DNA from 2 places in the Alteromonas sp. MB-3u-76 genome. Region 2 is predicted to be linked to the other one. Evidence: predicted binding sites of a transcription regulator. Region 2 holds the regulator's gene; the other holds the start of a gene.

Region 1 (7,652 bases), 740 kb from region 2:
GCTTGGTCGTTTACGACCGATTAAGAACTATTTATGCGCTATGCGGGGGTTTACCCTCCGAAGCCGAAGGTCGCGCGTTCGAATCGCGCCAGGTGCGCCATTTCTTCTGTTTAGTTCAAACAAATCATCGTTTTCACTTTTCAACTGCCACTACCTAAACTTCGTTCACCAGCCACTTAATCACGTTGCCTATGGCGAAGGTAGAATGGTAGTTAGAACAAATGGTATAGCCACGGCCTGGCGATGTTAAGCTTGGGCCGAGTGGAACAAGCTTTCCTTCTTCAATGAATGAGGTAATTAAACCTTTCCAGCCAAGACATAATCCTTGCCCAGCTACAGCGGCTTCAACAATTAATGGAAAATTGTTATAGCGAAACCCAATAGGATTATTTGAAGGTTTAATGCCCACGCCCTTCGACCAGCTTTTCCAGTTTGGCCAGCGCGGATCATCAACATCCTTATGTAGCAAAGGAAAGTCACTTAAATTGTTAAGCGCTTGGCCAGGCTCTAAACCTAGTTTTCTGGCAAGGTCGGGTGAGCACACCGGAAACACCTCTTCCTCAATCATCATATGCTCATATTCATACTTACCCGCTAAGCTTGAATAGTGAAAAACAATGTCGGCTTGGGAAGCTATTAAATCAGATAAGCTATTTGTCGGCTGTATTTCAAATAAATAGTCGGGAAAGGCTTGCTGTAAACGCTGCAATCTTGGCATTAACCAATGAAAAGCGAATCCAAAATAAGCACTTATAGATATCTTGGTTCTGAAATCGTTGAAATCATGTTTTGCACTATCTGTTGCCCGCAAGATGGTCGCCAGAGAGCGTTCTATTTCATTATGGTACTTTGTGCCTGCCATAGTAGGTGTGGTTGGCTTGTTTTCCCGGTTTATCAGTACACCGCCCAATACCTCTTCTAACGCTCTAATTCTTTGTGATACAAGCGGTTGGCTTATGCCTAGTTCTTCGGCTGCAAGTGTCATAGAGCCATGTTTAACAGTGGCGTCAAAGGCAATAAGGCTGTGTAGTGTTGGTGACTCGTTGCGCTGCTTCATAATGAATTTGCATGTTTTCCATAAGCCTTAGCTACTGTTGTGCTAAAGCGAATTGCTTGATACTCGCAGCCTGACATTTCACAGAGGAAAAATCAAAAGTGCAACAGGTGCAAACACTCAATTACCGCATAGATGAGCAGCAAGTTCGCGTTCTGGCCTCCATCGATGGCAAAGAAATTTCATTACCCGCGCTGTGGCTAAGAGAGCGTTGTCAGGATACTGAAAACGTGGATAAGACAACTAAGCATCGCCTATTCGATCCGCATCAACTCGATACAGATTTAGCGCTTACGCGGGTGGAAAAGAAAAGTGAACTGCGCGCTAGCTTAACTTTTAGCGACGGTTACAGCGGTGAGTATGATCTCAGCGAATTTAATGCCGATTTTGACCACCTTGATGGCGCTCCAGCCCCTCGCCCCTGGAAAAGCGATATCGATAAGTCTGTTTTTCATGTGGATTATCATTCGTTGCATTCAGATAAAGGGCTTATTGCAGGTATTGAAAAGTTTCTTACCTATGGCGTTATCATTATTGATAACGTGCCGCAGAACCTAGAGGCCACTATTGAGGTTGCGGAGATTTTTGGCCACGTAAGAGAAACCAACTTTGGTAAGTCTTTTGAAGTATATTCACGACCTAATTCAAGCGACTTAGCCTATCGCTCGGTGCCACTTGGACCGCACACCGATAACCCTTATCGCGACCCAATGCCGGGTATTCAGCTATTGCATTGCCTACAAAACCAAGCGGGCGAAGGCTTATCTACGCTGGTTGATAGTTTGTCCGTTTTAGAGCAGCTAAAGAAAGAGCAGCCAGAAGGCTATAAAATGCTAAGCGAAGTGCCGGTGCGTTTTCGTCATTTCGATAGCGAAGTCGATTTGGTTGAGCGTCGCACCATTATTGAGTCGGACGCTACCGGAAAAGTAACCGGCATTGCCTACAGCCCGCGTTTAGACAATTTACCGTTGCTGAGCGATGACGACCTTATTACGTTTCACAATGCGCGAAAACGTTTAGGGCAACTATTAAGCTCGCCAGAGTTTGAATGGAAGTTCTGCTTACAGCCAGGTCAGCTGCAGATGTTTCACAATACCCGCGTGTTACACGGTAGAACAGGTTTCGATCCGAATAAAGGATTGAGACACCTGCACGGCGCTTATATAGATTACGATGCACCGAAAGGGCGTTATAAGTTGTTAAAGCAAAAAATGAGTGGTCAATAAGGGGAGCACTATGGAAACCGTAGCATTCAAACAAATGAAAGACGGCACGAAAGAAGAGTTCCAATTTCTTGATAAGCACGAAGAAGACTTTGCTAAAGGACTGCCCGATAGAATTTTAAAGGCGCTAGCGCAGTTAGAAAATACGCTCTCTGGCTATCAGGTGACGCGATTAGAGCACTCGTTACAATCGGCCACTCGGGCTGAAGAAGATGGTGCTGATGATGAAATGATAGTGGCTGCGCTAGTTCATGATTTGGGCGACGATTTAGCACCTCATAATCATGCACAATTTGCAGCGGCTATTTTACGTCCCTACGTGCGCCCCGAAGTGACATGGGTGATTAATCAGCACGGCTTGTTTCAAAATTTCTATTACGCCCACCATCTTGGCGGCGATCCTAACGAGCGTGAATATTTAAAAGACCACCCTTGGTATCAGTCGTGCGTGGATTTTTGTGAGAAATGGGACCAGGCATCATTCGACCCTGATTATCCTACTAAGCCCCTGTCTCACTTCGAGCCACTCGTGCGCCGCATTTTTACTCGCCCCGCGTTCGACCCACAATACGTGGGCAATCAAACCATGGGAAAAAGCGCGGTAGATATAGCAATGTCTGGAAAAAGCAACGCTTAATTCAATAGCAGAACTTAAAAATTCAGTAGAGCCCGTGATTAAACGCGTTAATAACGGGCTCTATTCAAGGGTATCAGCAGCAGGTAGCGTGATGATAAAGCAAGTGCCTTTACCTACCTCACTGTCAATGGTTATTTCACCGTTATGGCTTTCAATAATGCCATGACTTATGGCTAAACCAAGCCCTGTACCTGCGCCAATTTCTTTTGTTGTGAAAAACGGTTGAAACAGTTTGTCGATATTTTTAGCGGGAATTCCGCAGCCGTTGTCTCTAACTCTTACCTGTACAGTGTTATTCGTTTCTTCTATATCAATTTCAATCACACCGTTTTCTTCAATGGCCTGCACGGCGTTGACGAGTAGATTTACAAATACCTGACTTAGCTCTGTTAAGTTACCATTTACATAGCAATCGTCACCGGGCTCATAATGTAAGGCAGCATTATGTTTTAACTCGTTATTAACCAAAGAAATAGCTAAATTAATGGCAGATTGAACAGACATTCTATCTTGTGTTGAATCTGAAGGATGAGCAAAGCTGCGTAACCCTGCTACGGTTTTGCTTACTCGCCTAGCACCATCAACACTTTCATGAATAAGAGGCGGAATGTCTTCTGACATAAACGCTAAATCATCCCAATTAATACTGGATTGCGTTAAATTTTCTATCTGATTTTTATCTTCAGGTGATAGTTTTGACAATGCGGTTACTAGCGGAATGATGCTTTGCATGTAGGCATCGAGGCTGGACAAGTTACTGAGTAAAAAACCAATGGGGTTATTAATTTCATGGGCTACACCAGCAGCAAGGGTACCAATAGAGGCCATTTTTTCCGATTGAAGCAACTCTTTAGTGCGTTGGTCTACCAAAGATTCAAGGTGCTCTGCACTGGCCTTAAGGTCTTTATTTAGTTTCCTGACATCCTCGTACATGCTTTCTTTTAGCTGAAGTGTACCGATGTAGAAATTAATGGGATCGTGATTAACAAAATCAGTGAGCGACAATCCCATTTCTGCCAGCTTACCCATTTCAGTAAGCTGTGGGTAACCTATAAAGTAATACCCGGTAGGAATTTGGTAAAACGCACCTCCAAACACAAAGTCGGTATTGCCGGACGGGCAAATAGTGACTAATTGACCGTTAAACATGGTAAGGAATTGCTTGCTTACGGGAATTTTGGGCGTAAGCAGTGTAAAAGCTTCTAGCAGTGGCATGTTCTCGCAAAGTTGACTGCATATTTTTGCAAACGCTGGAGAGAAGCTCTTAATATTAAGCTGTTGGTCTAGCTCAAATTGGAATGTTTGAATTTGCAAAACTCTTCCTACACGAAATTAATGCGGAACGTACTAAATGGAGTGTCTTCATCTTTTGTTTTAACCTGAGTAACCGCGGCTGGCTCTTCAAAGTAATTACACACGCCTACTAGCAAACCTTCAACAAAGGGCTCCAATCCCTCTCTACTAGAATAATAGTGAATGGTAATACTTCCGTCATCGTTTTTTTCGCATAAAAAAGAAGGTGGGACCAGTTCTTTAAGTTGTGCAGAAATGACTTGGTGCATATTGTTCAGATTTGATAGGAATTCAAATGCTCCCCCCGATACCAGAGAATACATAGAATGGTAACTGCCTTGAGAGGTTTCTTTTACCCAGTCTTCTCCCATTTGACGTAAAAAAGTGGCTAAATCGACACCCAAGTAGGCTATGGAGGCTCCCACAAGCCCAAAAGTTACGTCATCGCTGTAAGGCTGCATTTCAATGAAAGAGGACTCATAGTCGTCGAGCGACTGTTTGATCTCGTTCCACGCCTGCTTGCCATAACGGTTTATTACCGTAGTTGAAATAAACTTGTTAACCATGCCGTACATAAAAATACTCCCCGCTTAAGCTTTATAAAACATAGCACAGCGCCAAAAAAAAGAATGTAATTCAAAAGTAGCGGGCTTAATTGTCAGGCTTTTTTACAAAGCAATCATCAGAACAAGTGGGCTTATCTAATTGCTTGAAATTTCTTGATTTTTTTGTTGGCGTGTTTATTGCTAAAAATTTTTGCTAAACATTTACATAATGAAAAATTTATTTACAACAAGGAACAATGGAATGAAGTTGAGATATTCACTAGCATCGCTGTGCTTTTTAACTCTTTCAATGCAAGCATCTGCGGGTATGATTGTAGATGGCATTACCGATATTAACTTCGGCACTACAATCGACTGGTCTGGAATCTGTTCAGATTGCTTAAGTGAGAAAGGTGATAAGTCTTATGAAGACGCAACACCAGTGTCAGGAAACATTAGATTGGATGGATTTGTTGCAGGCGAAGATTTTGAGATTACCTCTTCAAACTTTTTATCTTTTAAATATAACGGCCCCTCAGATCATGTTGATAACTTAATAATCTATAATGCTATGTATTCCGATACTGATAGTGTTTTTGATGCTTCAGATGCGTATTTTTCAGCTACGGAAAAATATTATGCAGAAAGAGTGTTTTTTACAAAAGAGGGTGAACTACCAGAAAACTATTATGCTGAATTTGGCGAAAACCTAATTGTAAAAGGTCAAATAAAGGGTGACCTTTCGAATTATTGGATAGATATTGAATTTGATACATATGTACCGTTTGATGCCGATACAGGCGAGTACGTTAAGATGAGTTCATTCTTAAATACGGGAGAGTCAGTTGCTTTGAAGCTCATCAAGTTTAACATAGACTTTGCAAGTAACGGAGAATGGAGTATCAGTGCAAGCGATGTTGAATACGACATTGGCAACAGCGCTAAAGCATCTATAGCCTCGGTACCAGCACCTGCATCTCTGGCGATTTTTGCATTCGGTCTTCTAGGCTTAGTAAGCTTTCGTAAAAAAGCTTAAAAGTAAATTCCATAATACGGACTGTAAAAAAGCACTTTTAGTGCTTTTTTTTTGCTCTCCAATTATACGCAGCAAGTGCATTTACAATCTACGATTGGCTAAAAACTAAATAGATACAAAAGCCAGCTATATTGCTAGCCTAGCAAAAGCGGCCTTGGTTATGGGCCCCTTCCAATTTTGTCGCCATACAGTTTTTAAGGTACAACCATGCGCATAGAGCACTACTTCACTGTTATAACGTTATCACTTTTTAGTGTTGTGTGTTCTGCATGCGAAAAAGCAGATTTAGTACTGCATAACACCACCATATATACCGCCAACGATGCCCAGTGGACCGCTGAGGCCATGGCTAGCTTAGACGGTAAAATAGTTTTCGTAGGCGCAAACGAAGCGGCCAAAAAGTATATGTGCGGCAAAGCCAAGATTTTTGATATGACTGGCAATACAGTTTTTGCAGGCTTTACTGATGGGCATCAACACCTAGAGGGTGTAGGTAAACGTACCAAAACCTTAAGTCTTTTCGGGCTACCTACGTTAAAGCAAACCGTACAAGAAATAGAAAATTGGGCAAGCAGCATACCCGAAAACAATTGGGTATTAGGCCGCGGCTGGATAGAGCGGGAATGGACTGATGAACAACGCTTTTTAACCAAGCAAGATGTAGATGCTTTTACGAAAAATAAGCCGCTTTTCATGCCCCGTGCCGATGGTGTATCGGCACTAGTAAACAGCAAAGCACTGCAGCTAGCAGGCGTAAACCGAAATACCCCCGATCCTGAAGGCGGTAAATTTGAGCGAGATGCAACGGGTGAGCTAACGGGCTACGTGCTCGCCAACGCTATGAATGTGTTTCGCAACATTATTCCTCAAGAAACCGATGAGTATCTGAAAGACAATTTACTCAAAGGCATGCAGGTTAATGTGTCGATGGGCTGGACACAAACGCACGATGCCGGTATGTCGTACAGACTTGTAGATTTAATGCAGCAATTGCATGAAGAAGGCGAAATGCTGCATCGAATTTATGCGGCTATTCCGGTTCAGGAGGCGCAGCAGCGCTTTAAGCGCGGGCGTGAAAAAACAGATGACGACATGTTGGATGTGCGCGGAATTAAAGTGTTTATAGACGGTACACTAGGGTCACGTGGCGCAGCGTTAATCAACAACTATTCCGACGCTGCGCACAACGGCTTTATGAATAGAATAACCCAACAAGCATTGGTGCCTATTTTGGAAAAGGCGTTGGAAGAGGGGGTTCAAATTCAAACCCACGTTATTGGAGATAGGGCGGTTCGTTCACTGCTTAACTGGTATGAAAACGCATACTCCTCTGTACCAAAGTTGCAGTGGGAAAGCCAAGATTTGCGGTGGCGTATGGAACATGCGCAGGTTATTACGCCTGACGATCAGCAGCGATTTGTTGAGCTAAACGTATTGCCTTCAATGCAACCTAGCCACGGCATAGGCGACTTAAACTTTGCTAGAGAGCGCTTGGGAGACGAGCGGTTAGCTTATGCATATCCTTGGAAAAGCTTAGTAGATAAAGGGCTAAAAATTATTGCGGGTTCAGATGCGCCGGTAGAAGTAGGCGACCCACGTATAGAGTTTTACGCAGCAGTTGCCCGTAAAAGACTCGACGGAACGTCGGGTGAAGGCTGGCACCCCGAGTTAGCAGTTTCACGAGAAACTGCGCTTAAAATGCTTACCATTTGGCCTGCTTACGGCGCGTTTCAAGAGCATCTGCGCGGCTCGGTAGAAGTAGGCAAGTATGCCGACTTTACCGTGTTTAACCGCGACATTATGACGGTAGATGAGGCTGATATTCTCTCAGCGGATGTCGTGATGACTATTGTAAATGGGCAGG
Region 2 (7,652 bases):
AGCAGCGATGCAGATTCCCCGTGGGTGGTTACTGCATTAGAAGGAACACTTTACAATAACGAACTTATCCAGCTAGAAAATAAGGTCAACATTGAGAACCAAAGCCAGGATGACTTTGTCAAAACAATCACCACTGAATATATTCAAATTAATTTAGACAGTAAACAAATGACGTCAGACCAACCAGTAGAAATACGTGGCATGCAGTACGTTATTCAAAGCAATGGATTTAACGCAAACCTGCGTACACAAAAATATGAGCTTATTGACCATGTACATACAACGTATTCTCCTAGTAACTAGCGCTATATTTGTCTTATGCGCCGGCCCAGTGCTTGCCAACGAAAAGGACTTTAGCCTTCCTATCGAGATTGGCTCGAACTCTCAGTTTATAGATGGGAAAAATAAAACTGCTTTGTACAAAGACAATGTACTTATTACCCAAGGCTCTTTAGTTATTGAAGCTGACGAAGTGGAAGTTATTGCCTCTGGAGGCAGTGGTCGTGAGATTTTTGTCGCGCGAGGTAAACCTGCTAGCTACTCGCAAAAACTAGAAGATGGAAATCCAGTATCGGCACAAGCTAACGAGATTCGTTACGAGGTTGCAAAGCGCACTATTTCACTGAGCGGCAACGCTGAATTACGGCAAGATAGCAGCCAAGTAAAGGGCGATAACATTACCTTTGACATGATAACTGAACAGTTATTAGCAACTGGCGGCAATCAAGAAGATGGTAAAGGTCGCGTTACCACGGTATTCACGCCAGAGTCTATTAGAAAAGTCAAAAAAGACGATTCGAATAGTGATGATGGCAGTGATAATGACACAGACAAAAGCAAAGACGGTAAAGGCAAGCAACAGTAATGGCTACTCTTAGTGCAAAAAATCTTGCTAAGGCATACAAATCCCGCCAAGTTGTGATTGATGTTAGTCTGTCAGTCTCTACAGGGCAGATTGTTGGGCTGTTAGGCCCAAATGGCGCGGGAAAAACGACAACGTTTTATATGATTGTCGGTCTAGTTCCGTCAGACAAAGGGCAGATATTAATAGACGATAAAGAATTAACGCATCAGCCCATGCACGAACGCGCTCGCGGTGGAATTGGTTATTTACCTCAAGAAGCGTCTATATTTAGAAAACTGACTGTGCATGAAAATATCATGGCTATTTTGCAAACCCGAAAGGATTTGAACTCTCAGCAACAGGAAGAAGAAGCTGACGCACTACTTGATGAATTCAATATCAACCATATACGTAATAGTGTGGGTATGAGCCTTTCCGGTGGAGAACGTCGCAGAGTAGAAATAGCAAGAGCACTTGCGGCTAAACCCGAATTTATTTTGCTCGACGAGCCCTTTGCTGGTGTTGATCCAATATCAGTTAATGATATAAAGAAGATAATACAGCACCTTCGCGACAGAGGAATAGGCATTCTCATCACCGACCACAATGTGAGAGAAACATTGGATGTCTGTGAAAAAGCGTACATTGTGAGTCATGGCGAACTTATTGCGCAAGGAACCGCGGAACAGGTTTTAAGTAATCAAAAAGTAAGGGATGTATACCTAGGCGAACAATTCAGGCTATAGTTATTGTATGTAACCTAATTGTCATTTTTCTCAAGCGCTCTGGTACATTCACTGAAGAGCATAAATATAAGACGTAGATGAAACCATCTTTACAGTTAAAATTTAGTCAACAACTAACGATGACTCCACAGCTGCAGCAAGCTATCAAGCTGCTTCAGCTGTCTACACTCGACCTTCAGCAAGAGATTCAGGAGGCGTTAGACTCAAACCCTCTTTTAGAAATTGAAGAAGGTAACGACGAGCCTCAAGCTGAAAAAAACAACATCGACAACGATGATAGCGCTAGCGAAGCCACTGCTTCTGCGTCTAGCGACACTATCGAGTCTGGTGATGCCCTTGAAAAAAACGACCTTCCTGATGAATTGCCCATCGATAGCACATGGGACGAATATTATTCTGCCTCCTCTGCACCTGCTCCCGGTCCATCAAACAACGATGATGACCAAATTTTCCAGGGTGAAACCACAGAAGATATTCAAGCCCATTTATTATGGCAAATGCGCCTCACTCCTTTTTCTGACACTGACAGAGCGATTGCCATTGCTATTATTGACTCCATTGATGAGTCGGGTTATCTCACGGCAACGTTAGACGAAATATTAGAAGCCGTTAATTTTGAAGATATTGAAACCGAAAATGTTGAAGAAGAGATAGAGTTAGACGAAGTGGAGTGCGTGCTAAAACGTATTCAAATGTTTGACCCCATTGGCTCTGGCTCGCGCACTCCACAGGAGTGTCTGATGGTTCAACTTCGTCAGTTTGCCGACGATACCCCTTGGTTGGAAGAGGCAAAAAGACTGATAGAGGACTATTCGGATTTGCTTAGCAGCAAAGACTACAGAACCTTAATGCGTAAGAGTCGTTTGAAAGAAGACGAGCTTCGCGAGGCAATGCGTTTGCTTCAAACCTTGAATCCTCGCCCAGGTAGTGCTTTAGTTACTAAAGAGCCTGAGTATGTTATCCCCGATGTATCGGTAGCAAAGAAAAACGGTCGCTGGACTGTAGAACTGAATCCAGACAGCTTACCTAAACTGGGTGTAAACCAGCAGTATGCAGCGATGAGTAGAAAAGCGAAAAATAGTAGCGATTCACAGTTCATACGCTCTCATATGCAAGAAGCCAAATGGTTTATAAAAAGCTTAGAGTCGAGAAACGATACATTAATGAAAGTGGCTAACTGTATTGTTCAGCAACAAATGGGATTTTTTGAGCACGGCCCCGAAATGATGAAACCAATGGTTCTCAATGATGTCGCAGAAATGGTAGACATGCATGAATCGACGATTTCACGGGTTACTACTCAAAAATACATGCATACTCCACGAGGAATTTACGAGTTAAAATATTTTTTCTCCAGCCACGTGGCAACGGAATCAGGCGGCGAGTGTTCATCTACCGCTATCCGTGCGTTAATTAAGAAACTGGTTGCAGCAGAAACGCCTAGCAAACCATTAAGCGATAGCAAGATTGCTTTATTGTTGGCAGAGCAAGGCATAAAAGTCGCTCGGCGGACAATAGCAAAATACCGGGAGTCTTTATCGATACCCCCGTCTAACCAACGCAAAAGCCTTATTTAAAGGCGCTATATTAAAAGGAAGACGAAATATGCAAATCAACCTAACTGGTCATCATGTCGAAATCACCGACTCTTTGCGTAATTATGTCGATACGAAGTTCAGCAAACTTGAGCGTCACTTTGATCACATTTCTAATGTCCATGTCATCCTCAACGTAGAAAAAATAAATCAAAAAGCCGAAGCCACTATGCACCTTAGCGGTGCTGAAGTGTTTGCATCCTCAGAAAATACCGATATGTATGCAGCGATTGACAGCATGGTGGATAAACTCGACCGGCAGGTAATCAAGCATAAGGAAAAACTGAAAAAACATTAATAGATAATTAAGCATGGACATTAAAGCCATCGTAAGCCTGGACCGCACCGAGTGTGCGGTTCAGTGCAATAGTAAGAAACGAATTTTAGAAATTATTTCTGATATAGCAGCGCAAGGTGATGAAAACATAGATCAAGTCACTGTGCTAAACAGTTTACTGGCTCGGGAGCGAGTAGGCAGTACAGGAATAGGCAACGGCATTGCGCTTCCACATGGCCGCTTGGCAGGATTAGAGCAAGTAATGGCGATTGTTGTAACCTGTATCCCAGCAATCAACTTCGATGCCCTTGATGAAAAGCCTGTCGACATATTTTTTGCGTTACTGGTACCTGAAGAACAAACTCAAGGCCATTTGCAAACGCTGGCTACTGTTGCAGGTAAACTTAGCGATAAAGATACGGTAAAAGCCATACGCAGAGCCAAAACGAACGAAGATATTATCTCTGCTCTTGGCGTATAAATTGGACGCAGCACAGAAAAGCACAGAGAAGCATCGCGCTCTTTGTTGCTGCTCTTTTCTGGAATATGCGCTTAATTGAAAAATCGTTTTTGAATTAGTTTTTGGCACATAAAAAAATTTTAGGGAGAATTATCGGTGAAGCTGATTGTTATCAGTGGTCGTTCTGGCTCAGGGAAGTCAGTTGCGCTTAGGGCCCTAGAAGATTTGGGTTATTACTGCGTAGATAATATTCCCGTAAACTTGCTACCTACCCTTACTCACACGGTAGTAGACGAATATGATCAGGTAGCCGTAAGCATAGATGTGCGAAACCTGCCTAAAAACCCTAACGATTTGGTAGAAATTTTAGACTACCTGCCCTCTTCCTGGTCTATGACCATCGTTTATATTGATGCCAGTGACGATGTGCTGGTGAAGCGTTTTAGCGAAACCCGTCGACTGCACCCTCTCGCTAAACTCAACAAGTCACTGTCGGAAGCTATAAAGGCAGAATCTAACTTACTTGCACCAATTGTTGAGCGCGCAGATCTGTATTTAGACACTGATAAATTAACTATTCACCAGCTTGCTGAAATTATTCGCGAGCGTATTTTAGGGAAGAAGAGCTCCCGTCTCGTTCTGGTATTCGAGTCTTTTGGATTTAAACACGGTATTCCTAAAGACGCCGACTATGTGTTTGATGCTCGTTTCCTTCCCAATCCTCATTGGGAGCCAGATCTTCGGCACCTAACCGGTGTCGATGCTCCGGTAGAGGTATTCCTTGGCTCACAACCCGTTGTAACCAAGTTTGTATGGCAAATACAAAATTTAATTACCACTTGGCTTCCTCACCTGGAAAGAAACAACCGAAGCTATGTCACGGTTGCTATAGGCTGCACCGGCGGTCAGCACCGTTCGGTTTATATTGCTCAGACGTTGTCAAAAACATTCAGCGAAATTCATCCCGACGTGCAAATACGTCATAGAGAATTAAATTAACAACCTGCGCATTAAGTAGAGAGCTAGACAAACTGTGACTATCGAAAAAACGCTAACAATCGTCAATAAACTTGGTCTGCATGCAAGAGCAGCAACTCAATTGGTACAATTAGCAAATCAATTTGACGCAAAAATCATTCTCGAAAAAGGTGACAAACAAGCCGATGCTAGCAGCGTACTTGGCCTTATGATGCTAGAAAGCCATCAGGGTGAGCAGGTAAACGTGATTGTTGAGGGCAATGACGCTGAAGCCGCTCTGGCGGCCATTGAAAAGCTCATAGAGGGTCGATTTAACGAAGACGAATAACACTTGCCTGCTTTGTGCTTTTCTTGCTTAAATTTTCACAGCTGCTGTTATTATCGTCAAGCGCGTAAAAACGTATTTCAAATCAACGTATTTGTCATGACACCAACAGGGTAAGTACGCTATTCTATTAACACGCAACATAGTCTCTGTGTAGCCACCAAATTAGGTTTTCTTCGGGCATCTAGTAAGTTAGGAATTGCTCTTCATGGCAGAAGCTCTCGTTTCTAAATATGTACAAACTCAGCTGAGAACGCTTAACAACGCATTAAGCAACGGTCAGTTCGTGTCTGTAAGAAAGCTACTATTAGAGCTTCCCCCTTCCGATGTTGCCCATATTCTCGAGTCTAGCCCTAGTCGTACCCGCGACGAACTTTGGGAGTTAATCGATAGCGATTTTCACGGCGACATAATAGAAGAACTCTCCGATGATGTGCGTAATGGCATAATCACAAAAATGCTGCCGGCCAATGTGGTTGATGCGCTTGAGGAAATGGACACCGATGATTTAGCAGAGACGCTCAGTAGCTTACCTGAAACCGTTTTGCTCGACATTCTTGACTCAATGGACGCTCAAGACCGTTTGCGAGCCGAGCAAGCGTTGTCTTACGGTGAAGAGACCGCCGGGTTCATTATGAACACCGACACCATTACGTTGCGCCCAGATGTCACCATTGACGTTGTACTCAGGTATATTCGCCTGAAAGGGGAGCTTCCAGAAAATACCGATACCTTTTACGTGGTTAATCGAACCGATAATCTGGTGGGTATTGTCCCGGTTACTCGGCTATTAACCGCCGATACCAGCGACAAAGTATCGGACGTCATGGATGAGGAATCAGAAGCTATTCCAGTCAACATGCCAGATGATGAAGTAGCGAGTTTATTCGAACGCTACAATTGGCTTTCAGCCCCCGTTGTTGACGAAAAAAATCGTCTAGTGGGACGTATAACCATTGATGACGTTGTTGATATTATTCGTGAAGACGCAGAGCACTCTATGATGAGCATGGCCGGTCTTGACGACGACGAAGATACCTTTGCCCCTGTTATGCAAAGTACAAAAAGACGTTCGGTATGGTTAGCGGTAAATTTAGCCACAGCACTTTTGGCTGCCATGGTGAGCGACCTCTTCGAAGCAACACTAAGCGCCTTAGCAGTTTTAGCCATACTCAATACCATTGTGCCCAGTATGGGGGGCGTGGCAGGAAACCAAACCCTAACGCTAGTAATACGCGGTATGGCCCTTGGCCATGTAAACGCCAGTAACTCTCGCTGGTTAATAAGCAAAGAAATTGCCATTGGTGTGCTCAACGGCGTTATTTGGGCCGTGCTGATAGCTTCAGTAATTGCTCTGTGGAAACAAGATTACATGCTTGGGGTTATTATTGCGTTTGCTATGCTCGTTAACATGATAGCCGCCGCACTCGCTGGTGCTACTTTACCATTGGTAATGAAGCGCTTGAAGATAGACCCCGCTCTCGCCGGAAGCGTCATTTTAACAACCATTACAGATGTCGTGGGTATCTTTGCATTCTTGGGCACCGCAACCCTGTTTTTAATCTAGCCGCCCTATTTAAACGCCAATCGCCTCCCCCATCTGTTTCGCATGGAGATATTTATGAAGGAAACATTATTCACTGTTTGCTTGCTCTTTACACAGTCGCTTATGGCTACCGGTGTTAATTACACGTCAACACCTATTCATATCGATGGCGTCTCTGAGAGCGCCTGGAACAATGCAACTTGGCATCCTATGCCCTATTTAATGGATGGAAGTCTTCCCTCTTCAGAGACAGATTTTAACGGGCGCTATCGTTTATTATGGGATGAGAACTTTCTGTATTTGCAGGCAAATATTAGTGATGATGTGCTCGTTGATACCCACCCTAACCCAACAGTGAAATATTGGGACGACGATGCTCTTGAAGTGTTCATAGACAGCGACGCTTCGGGTGGCAATCATCAGTTTAACCACACTGCCTTTGCATACCATATTGGTCTAGATAACCAAGCGGCCGATTATGGGCCTGACAAACAGGCTCATCTTTACACCGAACACTTAATTAGTCGATGGCAGCGATCTGTGCAAGCGCCGTTTGACATTACCTGGGAAGTAGCGATAAAGCTCTATTCAAATAGCTATCAAGAAAACGGTGAAAATGTCCCTCTTACTCTGAGCGAAAAACAAGTTATTGGGTTTATGCTGGCCTACTGCGACAACGATGGTAGTGAAATGCGCGAGCACTTTATGGGTTCACATGAAATACAACCTGTAAAAGGTGATAAAAATCGCGGATATATTGATGCTGATGTATTTGGTGAAATTAAACTGCTGCCCAAAAGGTAACTTTTTATGGCTATTTGCATTCTAAGGTTGGAAATCAGCTTTTCTGTCAAAGTAATGAGGAAGCGCTGCTGGTTGGA

The links. Region 2 encodes sigma-54, which starts transcription at its own class of promoters, with help from an activator protein. Its sites were predicted from a motif close to GTTGGCACGNNNNTNGNNT; they were not measured.
Region 1: a site for sigma-54 is predicted at 4,938-4,956, ahead of CW735_RS00470 (PEP-CTERM sorting domain-containing protein). Genes of this name have one in related genera too.

Annotation. Positions count from the first base shown of each region.
Region 1 is NZ_CP025115.1:94,613-102,264, forward strand. It holds gene CW735_RS00445 (LysR substrate-binding domain-containing protein) at 155-1,057, opposite strand; gene CW735_RS00450 (TauD/TfdA family dioxygenase) at 1,156-2,280, shown strand; gene CW735_RS00455 (HD domain-containing protein) at 2,291-2,914, shown strand; gene CW735_RS00460 (sensor histidine kinase) at 2,975-4,228, opposite strand; gene CW735_RS00465 (heme NO-binding domain-containing protein) at 4,237-4,782, opposite strand; gene CW735_RS00470 (PEP-CTERM sorting domain-containing protein) at 5,015-5,788, shown strand; gene CW735_RS00475 (amidohydrolase) at 5,996-7,652, shown strand, end outside.
Region 2 is NZ_CP025115.1:839,492-847,143, reverse strand. It holds gene lptC (LPS export ABC transporter periplasmic protein LptC) at 1-303, shown strand, start outside; gene lptA (lipopolysaccharide transport periplasmic protein LptA) at 272-865, shown strand; gene lptB (LPS export ABC transporter ATP-binding protein) at 865-1,590, shown strand; gene CW735_RS03775 (RNA polymerase factor sigma-54) at 1,668-3,167, shown strand; gene hpf (ribosome hibernation promoting factor) at 3,196-3,483, shown strand; gene ptsN (PTS IIA-like nitrogen regulatory protein PtsN) at 3,497-3,943, shown strand; gene rapZ (RNase adapter RapZ) at 4,079-4,921, shown strand; gene CW735_RS03755 (HPr family phosphocarrier protein) at 4,956-5,228, shown strand; gene mgtE (magnesium transporter) at 5,434-6,792, shown strand; gene CW735_RS03745 (CBM9 family sugar-binding protein) at 6,847-7,575, shown strand.